Regions from separate parts of the Rossellomorea vietnamensis genome, predicted to be linked through region 1. Evidence: riboswitches for the same ligand, from Rfam matches in the RefSeq annotation. Region 1 holds a riboswitch; the other holds the start of a gene.
The links. Region 1 has a riboswitch for S-adenosylmethionine ahead of metK (methionine adenosyltransferase). Riboswitches for the same ligand answer to the same signal wherever they lie in the genome.

Region 1 (8,302 bases):
TTCTGCAGTCCCTTTTGTGCCTCTGCAGCAGAAGCATTTTTCTTGATCTTGCCTTCTTCCTTCAGCATTTCGATCAGTCGATCATCATTCGCAATCCCTAAATCAAACGCCCCCCCATGCTTATGATCATATTTCACCGTCGGCTTCGCTAACACATTCTGAGGCCCTACGGTCGCAGCTGATGCAGGTACAGCAAATGCCCCTACACTAAGCGCTGCGGCCATGGCCATGGATAAAACTTTACGTGATTTCAAGCACGATTCCCCCTTAGTTATGTACTAAATATTTACACTAACTACAATATACTCCACTATTCTGAAAAGTAAATATATTCAGAATACATTTGGTTATTTAGTATTACGAAATAAATTCAATATAGTTAAAAAGGTGCATATACACTCGACAGAACCAAAGGACTATCGTCACTAAACCAGGAAAATCAACAAAAAATTTATGTATAATTATGGTATATTTGGTCTCTTGTTGGGTGACTGTGTCCAACTTTGGTTGGGGAAAACAGACAGAAAAAGGGACGGACCTCCGAAGTATTTCGGAGGTCCGTCCCTCGATCGTCTATTATGATGTTTTTTTGCGGTTTCTCCATTTGCGGTAGATTTTCCCGTTCAGGTAGAAGAATCTGGTGATCCAGCCGGCTTCTCCGATGAATTGTTTGGAGAAGGATTGGACGCTTGCCTGTTTACTGGCTTTCTCGTCAGACAAATAGACTCCGATGAGTCCTTTATTGATCAAACGGTGAAAGTGAGCATGGGGAAGCTCATGGGTATGTTCATCGGCCTTCTGCAGAAAATGGATGAGTCGCTCCTTTAAATGCTCATCATTTTCATAGTAGAAACAGAAGTTCAAATCTCCCCCTTCCCGGTCCTCATCCTGATCGATGAAGTAATCGAGAAGGATATGTAATCCTTGAATGTATGGGAAATAGCCCCGCTTGATTTTCTCTGTATGCGAAGGCTTGAAGTCACTTCGATTGGCATAAGAGACTAAGCAGAAGATTCCAAGGGTCGAACCTGAACATGCGGAAAATTCATACCAGTCCATTTCAGGCAGGTTCGGTCGATGGGTTTCGAACCAATCCTGAAGCCGTCCCTCTCTCTCTTCTTTCTTCACGTGTTTATGTATCTGCAGATCACAATAGTACTCACACAGTTCCAGGAGATCATCCTTGATGCTTTCGTAATGGCGTAAGCTACCTAGAACGGATTGGCAGGTCAGGACCAGATCCCTGAGATATCCTCCATCATCCTGATCTCGTCTTAATGCATAATAATTGACGGGTTCCGCCCCCACCGTCAAGGAATCCTTCATGGACTGATGCAGGAGGGCAAAGTCATCGGGATCAAGGGAAACACTGCGATCGCACAGATTATCCAGGTAATCGCTGATCGTCTGATACGCGACGATGAACCGGATCGTATCTGCTTTATGATCCAATGCCAGAAGGGAAAGGATCGATCCTCCCTCGCAATGGAACGTTTTATGCTGGATGCTTGCAAGTGCCTGGTTTCTCAGTTCCTGATTGGGTATCTTTTCCGCCCGCTTTTTCCAGCCGTCCAATTCTTCATGCACGATGGGAAAAACGGTGCGGTACACTCTTGTCATTAATGAAAAGGGATCACTTGGTATCGACATTTCATCACCTCTTTTACAAAATGTATCCCAGCGCTTTCAATCGACTTTCAATGAAGATCTTAGAATACTCATAGATCTCTTCTCTTTCAGGTTCATTATAAATTTCATGATAGCACTTTGGCCATTCTTTGTAATGCATTTCAGATAATGACAGCTCATTGAACCATTTTTTCACTGTCTTCTTTTCGACGATTTTATCATCCCCCGCCTGCATCACAAGCAATGGGACGTCTGGCATTTTTTCCAGGTTGGCAAATGCTTGCTTCATCGCCTGTACAAGCTCCCTGTACCAGCGGACAGACACTTTCGTGATATAGAGCGTATCATTGCTGTCGATTTCCCGGACATCTGCGTTCCGGGTCGCCATATCGATGGTCAAACCTGACGGGAACTTCACCATCGGAGCGATTTTATTTAAACCGAGGGATAATAGCTCGACCGGTTTAGCCGGGGTCGTAACCAGTCCCAAACAAGGCGAGGATAAAATGACACCCGCTACGTTCACATGGGATTCCTGAAGGAGTCTTATGGCGATAAGCCCACCCATACTATGACCGATCACAAAGACAGGCAATTCGAATTGATAGGCTGCCTGGACCCAGTCCTTCACTTCCACGATGTATTCATCAAAGGAATCGATATGGCCCCTTTGACTTCTTGACGTCATTCCCTGACCGGGTAAGTCACCCATGACGACGTGAAAGCCTGCAGCACGCCACATTTCAATGAGCCAACCATATCTTCCGTGATGTTCCATCGCCCCATGAATGATGACGATGACTGCCTTTGCCTCTTGATCTGATTCCCATTTCCACATGACAAATCCTCCTTTGTAGTTCTCTCCATGAATGAATTCTGCTACCATTATTATAATAAATATTATTGAAAGGGGTAGTAAAAAATGCTCTATCCATATTACGATAAAAAACCCATCATCGCACATTCGGCATTCATCGCCGATTACGTGACCATCTCCGGGGACGTGGAGATTGGTGAAGAATCGAGTATCTGGTTCAACACCGTCATCAGGGGGGATGTCGCTCCCACTAAGATCGGTGATAAAGTAAATATACAGGATAACTCCATTCTTCATCAGAGTCCAAATAACCCTCTTATCCTTGAAGATGAAGTGACTGTCGGACATGGGGTGATCTTACATAGCTGCAAGATCAGGAAAAAGGCATTGATCGGCATGGGTTCCATCATCCTCGATAATGCCGAAATCGGCGAAGGAGCGTTCATCGGAGCCGGAAGCCTTGTCCCCCAGGGGAAGGTCATCCCGCCAAATACCCTTGCGTTTGGACGACCGGCAAAAGTCGTGAGGGAGCTCAATGAGCACGATATCAGTGAAATGAAGCGCATTTCAAGGGAATACGCAGAAAAAGGTCAGTATTATAAGAACATCAAACCCTTTTAACTTCCTATACTTGGGATACCCCATCCTCCTTGAGAATACTCATGGAAGATTTTCTTGAGGGTCTGATACCTCTCAGAAACCAACCCAGAATGCAATCACGAAAAAGACCAACACCCCAAAAAGTGTTGGTCTCTTCTATCTTTCATTATTCAGCCAATGCTTCTGCTTTCAACGCATCCGCTTTGTTCGTGCGTTCCCAAGGAAGATCGATGTCATTGCGACCGAAGTGTCCGTAAGCAGCTGTCTGCTTGTAGATCGGACGACGAAGATCAAGCATCTTGATGATTCCTGCAGGACGAAGGTCAAAGTTATTGCTCACAACGTCAATTAATACATCTTCTGAAACTTTCCCTGTTCCAAATGTATCAACGGAGATGGATACGGGCTTCGCCACACCGATTGCATACGCTAATTGAACTTCACATTTCTCAGCAAGTCCCGCTGCCACGATGTTCTTCGCAACATAGCGCGCTGCATAGGCCGCTGAACGGTCCACTTTCGTTGCATCCTTACCAGAGAAGGCACCTCCACCGTGACGGGCGTATCCGCCGTAAGTGTCAACGATGATTTTACGTCCTGTCAGACCTGCATCACCTTGTGGTCCACCAATTACGAAGCGGCCAGTCGGGTTGATGAAGTATTTCGTTTCTTCATCGATCAGTTCTTTCGGTACAACCGGGTCGATGACATATTCTTTCAGGTTGCGCTGGATTTGCTCAAGCGTCACTTCAGGGTGATGCTGAGTCGAGATAACGATCGTGTCGATGCGGACCGGCTTATCGTTTTCATCGTATTCAACGGTTACTTGTGTTTTTCCATCCGGACGAAGGTAAGGAAGGATCTCTTCTTTACGTACTTCCGTTAAGCGACGGGAGATTTTGTGTGCAAGGGAGATCGGAAGAGGCATAAGCTCTTTCGTTTCATTACAAGCGAATCCGAACATCAACCCTTGGTCACCAGCACCGATTGCATCGATTTCTTCATCCGTCATTTGACCTTCACGGGCTTCAAGGGCCTGATCGACACCTTGAGCGATATCCGCAGACTGCTCATCAATGGAAGTCAGAACCGCACATGTTTCAGCATCAAAGCCGTATTTCGCACGGGTATAGCCAATTTCACGGATCGTTTCACGAACGATTTTCGGGATATCGACATACGTATTCGTAGTGATTTCACCGGCAACGAGCACAAGACCCGTCGTGACAGACGTTTCACACGCTACACGTGCATTCGGATCATTGGTAAGAATTGCATCAAGAATTGAATCAGAGATTTGGTCACAAATTTTATCTGGATGTCCTTCGGTTACGGACTCAGATGTAAACAGACGACGTTTAGTTGACATCAAGGTTCCTCCTTAAGCATATTTGTCAAAAATCTTCTTCTGACAAAACAGTAAACAGATACGGTACTCATTTCCCTAAGTAGTATGAAGTAAACATGATTCTTTTATCAATCAATCATGATTTATGTGCATGTGGTCCACTATAAACAGAAAAAACCCTTCCTCAGGAAAAAAGCTTCAGAGGAAAGGTTTCAGATCATAGCCGCGCCTTTTCTCTCTTATCGTTCAAGGTTTTAGAGACCTTGCCTCAGTTTAGCACCTTCGCTTAATCGGATTCATTAAAGAAATGGATCCATTCACTATTTAGCAGGTTGCTGGGTTTCATAGGGTCTGCTCCCTCCACCAGCTCAGGATAAGAGTATCCGTTCAAGGAACAATGATAACGGTTAGGACAAGTGGTGTCAACTTTTTTTGAATGACAGGTTTAACCATTCCTTTCATGGTTTCAACCTGTTTTTTTATCATTACATAACCTAATGGGGTAATGAGGCTAAACATTTAGAGGTGGATTTCATATAAATAAGAAGAAACATGCTTTATTCGGTCAAGAAATGTGACAAAATGAAGACACATTATAAAATTAAATAAATAGTATAGACTAATAGCTTGATTGTGTTATACTATTTTTGTAAAGTAAACGATACCATTTAAATAAATTTATATAAAGGAAGGGTTCGAATGAATTCAGTGAGCATGTCTAATGAATTAACGGAATTACTTAATGGTCAAAACATCCAGGAACAATTATCTGTTTCTCAACTAGTCGAAAAGGTCCTTCAGCGAAATGAAGGCGTTTTAACTTCATCAGGTGCAATCAGAGCAGAAACTGGTAAATACACAGGACGCTCTCCTAAAGATAAATTTATTGTGGAAGAACCAACGACGAAAGATAAAATCGAATGGGGTTCTGTCAATCAGCCGATCTCATCGGAATCGTTCGATAAATTATATACGAAAGTCATCGAATACTTAAAAGAAAAAGAAGAAGTATTTTCATTTAAAGGGTTCGCAGGTGCCGACCCGAAACATAGACTACCGATCCAGGTGATCAATGAATTTGCCTGGCATAATCTGTTTGCCCACCAATTATTCATTCGCCCGGAAGCAGAAGAGTTAAAAGATCACAAGTCAGAATTCACCGTCATTTCAGCCCCGAACTTCAAGGCTGATCCTGAAGTCGACGGCACTCACTCCGAAACGTTCATCATCGTTTCATTTGAAAAAAGAATCGTATTGATCGGTGGTACGGAATATGCCGGTGAAATGAAGAAGTCGATCTTCTCGGTCATGAACTATGTACTTCCTGAATCCGACATCCTTTCCATGCACTGCTCTTCGAACGTCGGTCGTGAAGGCGATGTTGCATTGTTCTTCGGATTGTCCGGTACAGGGAAAACGACTTTATCCGCTGACCCTAACCGCCGCTTGATCGGTGATGACGAGCACGGCTGGTCCCCGAACGGCGTATTCAATATTGAAGGCGGATGCTATGCTAAGTGCATCGGGCTTACACGTGAAAAAGAACCTCAGATCTTTGATGCGATCCGTTTCGGTTCCGTCCTGGAAAATGTCGTTCTTGATGATATGTCCCGCATCGCGGATTATGATGATAACACTTTAACAGAAAACACGCGTGCTGCCTACCCCCTTCAAGCGATGGAAAACATCGTGGAGCCAAGTATCGCAGGACACCCAAATACAATTGTATTCTTAACAGCTGATGCTTTCGGGGTATTACCTCCGATCAGCAAGCTGACAAAAGAACAGGCGATGTACCATTTCTTAAGCGGCTATACATCGAAGCTTGCAGGTACAGAGCGTGGAATCACGTCACCACAGGCTACATTCTCGACATGCTTCGGTTCACCGTTCCTCCCTCTTCCTGCCACTCGCTATGCAGAGATGCTTGGTAAGAAGATCGATGAGCACAATGCACAAGTATTCCTCGTGAATACAGGTTGGACCGGCGGAGAATACGGGGTTGGGAATCGCATGAAGCTTTCCTACACCCGCGCCATGATCCAGGCGGCCCTTGAGGGTGAACTTACGAATGTGGAAACGGCAACAGACGAGATTTTCGGCCTGAACATCCCGGTTCACGTTCCTGGTGTTCCAGACGAAGTGCTTCAACCTAAGAAGACATGGTCCAATGAAGCGGCCTATGAAGTGAAAGCAAAAGAACTTGCTCATAAATTCAACGAGAACTTCAAGAAATTCTCGAACGTCCCTTCTGACATCGAACAAAAAGGCGGCCCGTCCGTAAAATAAATCACTTAACATACAAAGGTCCGTCCCTCAAATCAGAGGGACGGACCTTTGTTATGGTTATAGCCCTTTTTTGCGGCCGGTGATTCTGTTAAATAAGAATACGACAACGGCGATGATCAGTAGAACATGGATGACGGCTCCACCGATTTTAAAGATCAATCCTAGTAACCAAAGAACTAATAAGATTCCGATGATGGTCCAAAGCATGTGTGCTCCTCCTTAGAACTGTTATAGAAAAACTGTTATTGATCATAAGTTTCCCTAAAAGGTGAATTTTAAAACCACTACCATTTCCCTATTCTTTTATTACGATCCTAAAGAAAAATAATACTTTACTAAATATTACTAATTTTGGTATGATTATGATTAAATTTTACAGGGGGAATAGAGATGATCAGACAGCTTACAGAGAAAGATCATGTTATTTGTCAGCGACTCATTCAGCAGCAGCCTGCTGAGAACTTGTTCATCATCGGAGACATCGAAGCCTTTGGGTATGAACAGGATTTCCAGAAGATTTGGGGAGATTTTGATGAGGAAGGAAATCTCAGGGGGATCCTCCTCAAATACAGGGAAAATTTCATCCCTTATTCCATGGGGGATTTTGACGCAGAAGGCTTTGCCGCCATTATCAACGGAACAGAAGACTACAGCATCGTTTCAGGATTGAAACGGATTGTCACTGAAGTTGAACCCTTCTTATCCAGGGAAATCAATTCGAAAAGACATATGTATTACGCCAAATGTGACAGTGCATCCTCCATGGAAGACCGGGAGCTTCCTCATGTGAAAGAAGCTTCTTTCACCGATCTACCTCAACTCGTGGAGCTTTTGAACGCTATCCCGGAATTCAGTGAAGGAAGTTTTACGGTAGAGAAAAGAAAGCATGGGATGGAAAAGGGCGTAGCCCGCAGTTACTATGTAGAAGAGGACGGAAAGTTCGTTTCTTCCGCTTCCACAACAGCGGAAAACAGCATGTCCGCCATGATCGTCGCCGTATGCACACATCCCCAATACAAGAAAAAGGGCTACGCAACAGAGTGCATGACAAAGCTTTGCCGTGACGTATTGAACGAAGGAAAAGAACTATGCCTTTTTTATGATAATCCTGAAGCAGGAAAAATTTATAAGCGTATCGGATTCAAAGATATCGGTTATTGGTCAATGTATAAATTCAACTAAAAAAAGTGGATTCCTATAAATAGGAGTCCACTTATTTCTTATGCTGCCACGTTCGGGTTCTGGATCAATTTTGCCTGTACCAATCGTTTTCTTACGGTGATTCCAATCCAGCTTGCCAGGAATGCTTTGATCAGTCCCACGACGATAAATGGATAAACCCCCGCTGCCATCGCTTGACTCCAGCCGAGATCCGCCACAAATTTCAGTTGGATGGTTCCAAGGATCAACGTGATGATCATGCCGACCGTGTTGGCGATCATCGCCATTGGAATCGTAAATCTCGTTTTTTCAAGAATGAGTCCTGTGAAGTAAGCCGCAATGATAAATCCGAAGATATAGCCTCCTGTCGGACCGACCAGGACCTGTGCCCCTCCACTGAAACCGGCAAACACCGGGACCCCTACCGCGCCGAGTGCCGCATAACATATCAAGGACAG
Region 2 (8,302 bases), 1.2 Mb from region 1:
TTGCCGTTTGTTTCGACTACTTTCTTTCCCAGTAAAACAGCTCCCAGTGCAACAAATGCTCCACCAATCAAGATTCCACGTGAAGGTGATATCAGCCCTGCCCCCACCAATGGACCAACGGCATTGGCAACATTATTCATCCCTGCTGAGAAAGCTTCAAAGAATCCGGCGATGATCAACAGATAAGCAAGCCACTGTTTATCAAAATGATACCCCCGCTTTCCAAGCTGGACTAAACCTAATCCCGCAAACCAGGTTACGAAAAAAGCGATGACAGGGACGATGACCCAGAAGGACATGATCGTAATAAGTGATTTTACATACAAAACCTGATAGGCTACCCCGACTCCTACAACGGCTCCCACCGTTACTTCACTCGTAGACAGCGGAATGCCGATCACATTCGCCAGAAATAGTGAAATCGTTGCAGATAACAAAATAATGAGAACAATCTTAATCGACAATAGATTCTGCGGGATGATTCCTGAACTGATTGTCTTTACAACCTCTCCACCACCCAGAACCGCTCCACTAAGGACACCTGCTGCGCATATCCATAGCGCTGTCCGGATGTTCTTTACAGCCCCTGCACCATATGCCACTCCCATTGACGCTGCCGCTCCGCTGGCACCAATGTTCATGGCGAAGAACAAGCTGATCAGAAGGGCTGCAACCTCAAGCAAAGACCGTCACCCTTTCTAATGGAGGCCGCATTCTGTCTTCCCTTTTCCTTTCCATCTTCCGGAGCGAAGATCATTGACATCAATAGCCGGCGTGGTGCAATGAAAGCAGCCTATGCTCGGATATCCTTGATCGTGGAGGGGGTTGTAAGAGAGATTATGTTTATGGACATAACGCCAGATCTCCTTCCACGTCCAGTGAATCAACGGACAAATTTTGACGGATTGAAATTTGTCATCTCTATTAATGAATTCAACATGTTGTCTTGTTGGGGATTGTTCCCTCCTTAGGCCTGAAATCCATGCGTGCCCCTTGGATAATGTTTCTTTTAACGGGTCAAGCTTCCGTATTTGACAGCATTGGTTTGGTTTGGTTTCCCATAACTTATCCCCATATGCCTCTGCCTGTTCCTTGAGGGTCAACTGAGGCTTTTTCATATGGATGGTCAACGCGGGATACGTCTTCTTCACTTTCTCAATGATTTCATACGTTTCCTTGAAATGAACCCCTGTATCAAGGAATACAATGGTCGCCTGCGGTTTCACCTTGGATATGAGATCGATAAGCACAATGCCTTCTATTCCGAAACTGCACGCATAGACAACCTCGTCACCGTAATGATCATATGTCCATTTCAGGACGTCCAACGCTCCTTTATATACCGGATCCACTTCAAATTCTACGGATGGCTGTTTCCAAGTCTGATACGTTAACATAGTACACCCCATTCCATAATGCTTATCCATAGAAAAAGAGGCGGTAACAAAATATAAGGAGTCCCTATATTTTTGCTACGCGCCTCTAGTTTGTCTAGTCAGCTTATTTAATTCGGACTTTCTCATTTTTCTCTAATTGAATGACTTTTCCATCCTGTACGATAATCGTGATCGAACCAAAGCTCATGGTTTCAAGCATGGACTGGATTTTCTCTGCTACCAAGTCAAACTGTACATGCTGGTTCTTTTCTTTTTTCACATGATACCCCCAATTTTCTTCTTATCCAGATCAGAAAAAAACAACTTTCCATTTTGGAAAGTTGTTCAGGTAAGGTTACCTTATCTTCCAAAATGACTTCACATTTTGCTGGAATTAGCACCTTACAATACGTAGGTTGCTGGGCTTCGCAGGGCCAGATCCCTCCACCACTCTGGATAAGAGTTATTCATTTTAATATTCTAAATAATATCACAATTACAGCAGAAGTCAACCCGAGTTTTTCGATCGGATTTATGTCTTTTGACTTATTTTATTCAAACATCATTCCATACATGTTTATTCGATTGGGGGTGGTTCTACGACAATTTTTCATAAAGCATTGCGTAACTATTCAAGGAGTCTAAACACGACATTACCCTCAATTACGTTCTTCCCGGCTTGATTTGTGGCTAAAACTTTAAAATGAAGGAGGTTACCCTGATTGTCCGTCAATTCTGCCCGTAAAGTAACCACATCATGTAACATGACCATCCCTTTAAATCGTACAGAGTAATCCTGGATAAACCCTTCATCATAGTGTGGGCTGAAAAGTTTGGACACATTGCCCATCGTCCACATTCCATGAGCGATGATTCCTGGAAGACCCAGCTTCAAGGCTTCATCATCAATGGTGTGTATCGGATTATAGTCTCCGGAAGCTCCTGCGTATTTGATCAGGTCCATCCTTGTGACCGGAGCGAGTTCAACCGGGGGAAGTGTATCTCCTATTCCGAATGATTGTAGTGTTGTCATTTACTCAACCTCTTTCTGACTTCTTCTGTAATAATGACAATCGCCTGGGAAGTGAAGATTCTTTCCCCACGAGAATCTTCCCCGACATCTTCGATGACAAGGAATCCCAGTTTCCCCCCGGTACCTTCACGTTCATAATAGTCTTTTATTTCCGTATAACATTGAATCGTTTCCCCTACCTTCAAAGGTCTTTCATAATGGAAGAATTGTTCACCGTGAATCAACCCAACATTCGGTAAATGAAAGCCTTCGATCGAACCATAGTCCAACACTCTCGGAAAGGTGGGAGGGGCAATGTTCCCCCCATAAGCGGAGGACTTCCCGGCATCTTCATCCACATAAAGGGGATGGGGATCGCCAATGGCTTCTGCAAATTTCCGAATCGCTCCTCTTTCCACTGCATTTCGTGTGGGAGTAGACCTCTTTCCGATATAGGATTCAAACATATTCTTCGCCCCTTTCTCCTTTATTCAGGCTTTCGGCCCTCCAGCAACGTAGAGAACCTGACCATTGACGAATGAAGATTTTTCATCTGCAAAAAAAGCGACGGCATTTGCAATATCTTCAGGAAGCCCGCTTCTTCCAACAGGGATTCCCTGGAGACTTGCTTCGACTAATTGCTCGAAAGTGATTCCGATCCGTTTCGCCGTTTCTTTTGTCATATCGGTTTCGATAAAACCCGGTGCTACAGCATTCGTTGTGATTCCGAAAGGACCAAGTTCTATGGCGAGGGTTTTCGTCAAGCCTTGAAGACCTGCTTTAGCCGTTGCGTAGTTCGCCTGTCCTCGATTTCCCAGTGCGGAGGTGGATGAGATATTGATGATGCGCCCGTACTTTTGTTTGACCATATATTGTTGGGCTGCCTTCACAACATTGAATGAACCCTTTAAATGCACATCCATGACCGTCTCCCAATCGTTTTCGGTCATTTTGAATAACAGATTATCCCTGATGACCCCTGCATTATTCACCACAATGTCCAGGGAGCCAAAAGATTCATATACTTCCTTCATCGCATTTTCAACTTCTCTGGATTCTACGACATTTGCCACTTTTGTATACAATTCATATTGTTTAAATACCTCACTCGCTTCATTCAACGCATCTTCATTCACGTCGATGATGGCCACCTTGGCCCCTTCTTCAGCCAGTAATCCGGCAATCGACCTGCCGATCCCTCTGCTTCCACCTGTAACCAAAGCCACTTTTCCTCTGAATCGCTCTCCCATTTCGTCTGCCTCCTTTTCTGTTTATACAAATTGCCCAAGTTTCACATGACCTTTTAATAAGTTCCTTGAAATGATCAGTTTTTGAATTTCATCGGTTCCATCATAAATGCGCCATAACCTTGCCTCCCGGTACCATCGTTCGATCGGCAGCTCTCTTGTATAGCCCATACCACCATGGATCTGGAGGACGCGATCTACGACCCGATTCCCCATATTGGATCCATATAGCTTGGCCATCGACGCAACGTGACGATTGTCTTCCCCTTGATCGAGTGTGAATGCTGCATTTAACACGAGCCAACGGGCAGCTTCAATTTCCACGGCTGAATCCGCAATCTGCCACTGAATCGCCTGCCGGTCCGCGATAGGCTTTCCAAATGTTTCTCTTTCTTTCGAATAGTCGATGGCCATTTGAAGAAGGCGTTCGGCTGCTCCGACTGCCTGGGCTCCTACGATCCAACGTGCGAAGCCGATCCATTCCAGGCCGAGATCGTAGCCGCCATCGATTTCACCCAGGATGTTCTCTTCGGGAACCCTTACATCATCAAAAATCAAACTCGCCGGTCCCCATTCGCCCATCGTATGAATATACTCGGATTTCCAGCCCATGCTTCGATCAGCGATGAAACATGTGACTCCTTCCCGACCGGTCCGGCGATGTTTTTCTTTATCCGTCACTGCCATGACCATGACAAAATCTGCTTCATTACCACCTGTAATGAACGTTTTTTCACCATTTAAAATCCATTCGTTTCCGTCTTTCACGGCTGTGGTCCTGATATTTCGGGTATCAGAACCCGCTCCTGGTTCCGTCATGGCAAAACACGATTTCTTTTCTCCATTAATAGTTGGAATCAAATAGTTTTTCTTTTGCTCTTCATTGGCGTAATAAAGTATGTTATCGGCATAACCGCCAAAGGAGAATGGAACAAAGGTCTTCGAGATTTCCATATAGACGATGGCCATCATCATTTGACCGAGATCCGCCCCTCCATATTCCTCCGGAGTGTTGATGCCCCAGAATCCGGCATCCTTCGCCTTCATTTGCAGCTCTTTCCTCTTTTCCAGAGAAAGGCTGGGCTTTCCTTCCCGCTCATTTCGCAGCACTTCATTTTCTAAAGGAATCAATTCTTTCTCTACAAATTTCCGGATGGTCTTTTGGATCATCTTTTGTTCATCTGATAAGCGTAAGTTCATTTTTATTCACCCCTAATAAGATAAAATTATGGCTGCAGGATCACTTTTCCCACTGTCTGTCTTCCCTGCATGAGGGAGTGGACCTTTGCCGCTTCTTCCAATGGGAACACGTGCCCCACTGTGACCTTTAAATCTCCGTTCGCCACGTAATGAAAGATTTCATGAAGGGTTTTTTGGGTCAACTCAGTGTCCCTCATCAGAGGAGGAAGGAAAAAGCCGGTGACCGATTGATTCTTTGCCATTAAGGAAGAGGGATAGAATCTGCTTTGCTCCCCGCTTGCTACACCGTAGATGATCATTCTTCCGAAGTGGGCAAGGCATTTTAATGTTTTGTAAAAGACGTCACCACCTGCCATCTCCAGCGCAAGATGCACACCCTTTCCACTTGTAGCATCCAGAACTTTTTTCTCCCATTCTTCCTCTGTATAATTGACCAATACATCTGCTCCCATATCTTCTGCTAAGCGAAGCTTCTCCTCGGTGCTTGCAGTGGCGATCACTTTACCTGCACCGAATCGCTTTGCGAGTTGAACGGCTAAGAGCCCTACACCACCTGCAGCAGCATGAATGAGGACCGTCTCACCCTGCTCGAGTCTCCCAAGTGTTTTCAAAATATGATACGCACTCAGTCCCTGTACAGGTATTGCAGCCGCTTCTTTAAAATCCAAGCCATATGGAAGGGGGATGATGGATCGTTCATCTGTCATGGCATATTCTGCATACCCGCCTGAATCCATCATCGCTACGACCCGGTCTCCTTTTTTGATCCTGGTCACATCTTCTCCGACTTCGGTTACGATGCCTGATACTTCCGCACCGGGAATGTAAGGAAGGGGGGTCTTTACCACATATTGACCTTCTCTCCTGGCCGTATCAGCATAATTGACAGCAGAGGCATGCACTTTGATCAATACCTCCCTCCCACGGGGTGAAGGCATATCAATGTCCACATTCTTCAACACATCAGGACCACCGAACTCCCTAAATTGGATCGCTTTCATCTATACTCCTCCTAATTCCCCGAAAAAGAGGGGGTCCTTTTTTCTTTAAACGCTGAAACTCCTTCTAGATGATCTTCCGTTGAAATCATCAGGGTTTGAGTGATTCTTTCCTGTTCCAGTATTTCATCCAGGGTAGTGGTGAATGAACGATCAATCATTTTTTTCATCATGCCGTAGGCTTTGCTTGGACCCGAAGCGAGTGTAGAAGCCAGCTCATATGTTTTTTCTTCCAGATGATCAGCGGACACCAGCCTGTTAATCACCCCTAATTCATACATTCTCCTGGCAGAAACAGGTTCTCCGGAAAAGAAGAACTCCTTTGCAAGATGAGGGCCGATCAACCGTGGGAGAAAATAAGAACCCCCTCCATCCGAAATGAGCCCTACTTTAGAAAAACTCAGTGCAAATTGACTGGTTTCCGATGCAATGATTAGATCACAGGCCAATGCTAAATTAAATCCGGCACCTGCGGCGAAACCATGGACGGAGGCAATGACCGGCTTTTCTATTGTTTTGATGGCTTTGATACATGAATTCAGTATTCCGATATGTTCATAGACTTGGGCTGATGTGGCACTTCCCATCGTTTTCACGTCGCCACCAGCAGAGAATGACCTTCCGGCACCGCGCATCACGATCGCCCGGATCTCCTGATTCCGCCCAGCCTCTTCTACCGCTTCTATCAATCCGGTAAGCATATTCTCATCAAATGAGTTTAAGCTGTCTGGTCGATTCAAAGTAACATTCAACACCCGGTCATTCATTTCGACTAATAATGATTGCATCCTATTCATCCCCTTATATTTGTTCCCTGGAATTAAATGCTGCCTGATTACCCAGGGTAATTAAAGACTCGGCAAACCGATCGAACCCGGAAAAACGAGCATCACTTGTCTGACCCATCTTAAAACGGTAATAAATTTGCTGCACAATAACCGCGAGCTTAAAGTAGGCAAAAGACAAATAGAAATGAATGTGATTTACGTCCCTGCCGCTTTTTTCGGCATATTTTTCAATGAACTCTCTTCTGCTGTAAAAACCGTCCAGGATGGTCACTGGAGGCTTCCCGAGACCGTACTTTAACAATTCAGGATCATCTTGCTGGATCCAATACCCCATGGCGACACCCAGATCTGCAAGAGGGTCTCCGACGGTCGCCATCTCCCAATCGAATAATCCCACCATGGATGTCAGGTCTTCAGAAAACATACTATTGTTTAATTTAAAGTCATAATGAATGATCGTGGACTCAGCATTTTCCGGAACGTTTCTGATCAACCACTGTGTGAGATGTTTTACATCACGAACCTCACTTGTCTTCGCACGTTCATAGCGATTGATCCACCCGTGAACCTGTCTCTCCATAAAGTGCTCGGGCTTACTGATTTCATGTAGTGAGGTTTTGGTATGGTCAATGGAATGAAGCTCAACCATTCTTGAAACCATTTCTTCCGAGATTTTCTTGCACACCTCAGGCGTTACATTCAGATGCGGGGGAAATGATGTATCGAATACTTCCCCCCTTTTTCGTTCCATGATGAAGAATGGGCTTCCGACTATCCCTTCATCTTCAGAGAATACATAGGGTTTTGGTGTAACGTCGAATAAAGGGTGGATCTCTGAAAGGATCCTGAATTCCCTTTTCATATCATGTGCCTTCGGTGCGACGGGCCCTAAGGGGGGACGTCTTAAAACCCCTTCCCATTCTCCCATTGAAAGCAAATACGTTAGATTTGAGTGACCTGCAGAAAACTGTTTAATGCTCAACTTTTCTTGTTGCAGATCAGGAAAATGCTCAACCAGGAAGTCATGTAATTTCCTTTCATTTAATTCTTCTCCTTTTCGGACTGAAACCGTTTCATATTCCATTCGCTCCGCCATGTTATCCCTCCTAGATTCAAGAATATTCAGTTTTCTCAGAACGAAAATGATTGTTTAACTGAGCTTTTAACAGATCAGGGATTGCTTTGCTACGTTGTTCCTGAAAGTCAAAATATACAATGACCGCGTTTCCCCTTGCGATCAGTTGATGAGTCTCCGCACACAGGATATCATGGTCTAACTGAAAACTCTTGGATCCGATTTTGGAAACATCGGTGGTGATGACAAGTTCTTGATTGAAATAACCCTGTGAGACGAAATCACATTTGGTGGAAGCCAGGATAAACTGCCAATCCTTCACGTCCATATCGAATCCGATTGTTTGAAAGAATTTAATCCGCGCTTCCTCTAAATAGACAAAGTAAGTGGTATTGTTAATATGCCCCAGTGCATCAGTTTCGCAGAATCTACTTCTTACGGTGATAGAATCCATTTATCCGCCTTCTTTCATTATAAATACTAACCAGTCGGTATGTTAGAGGAGGAGGAAATGCTATAACCGCTTCCCCCTCTATTGTGGTTGAATCCCTTTCAAGACCATATCGACAAACGTGCCTGCGATTTCTTCATCCGTCTTCGCCCCGT

Region 2: linked by a shared signal. The riboswitch ahead of N5C46_RS23245 (YezD family protein) and the one ahead of metK (methionine adenosyltransferase) in region 1 are both predicted to bind S-adenosylmethionine.

What each region holds. Positions count from the first base shown of each region.
Region 1 is NZ_CP104558.1:3,774,424-3,782,725, reverse strand. It holds gene N5C46_RS19395 (immune inhibitor A domain-containing protein) at 1-254, opposite strand, end outside; gene N5C46_RS19390 (tetraprenyl-beta-curcumene synthase family protein) at 577-1,650, opposite strand; gene N5C46_RS19385 (alpha/beta hydrolase) at 1,664-2,467, opposite strand; gene N5C46_RS19380 (gamma carbonic anhydrase) at 2,552-3,067, shown strand; gene metK (methionine adenosyltransferase) at 3,213-4,415, opposite strand; SAM riboswitch class I at 4,631-4,774, opposite strand; gene pckA (phosphoenolpyruvate carboxykinase (ATP)) at 5,094-6,683, shown strand; gene N5C46_RS19365 (lmo0937 family membrane protein) at 6,741-6,890, opposite strand; gene N5C46_RS19360 (GNAT family N-acetyltransferase) at 7,074-7,865, shown strand; gene N5C46_RS19355 (biotin transporter BioY) at 7,904-8,302, opposite strand, start outside.
Region 2 is NZ_CP104558.1:484,280-492,581, reverse strand. It holds gene N5C46_RS02660 (sulfate permease) at 1-641, opposite strand, end outside; gene N5C46_RS02655 (phosphoadenylyl-sulfate reductase) at 699-1,397, opposite strand; gene N5C46_RS23245 (YezD family protein) at 1,501-1,656, opposite strand; SAM riboswitch class I at 1,734-1,839, opposite strand; gene N5C46_RS02645 (MaoC/PaaZ C-terminal domain-containing protein) at 2,005-2,409, opposite strand; gene N5C46_RS02640 (MaoC family dehydratase N-terminal domain-containing protein) at 2,406-2,855, opposite strand; gene fabG (3-oxoacyl-ACP reductase FabG) at 2,880-3,638, opposite strand; gene N5C46_RS02630 (acyl-CoA dehydrogenase family protein) at 3,660-4,835, opposite strand; gene N5C46_RS02625 (quinone oxidoreductase family protein) at 4,862-5,836, opposite strand; gene N5C46_RS02620 (enoyl-CoA hydratase/isomerase family protein) at 5,848-6,621, opposite strand; gene N5C46_RS02615 (phosphotransferase family protein) at 6,635-7,717, opposite strand; gene N5C46_RS02610 (acyl-CoA thioesterase) at 7,734-8,150, opposite strand; gene N5C46_RS02605 (TetR/AcrR family transcriptional regulator) at 8,229-8,302, opposite strand, start outside.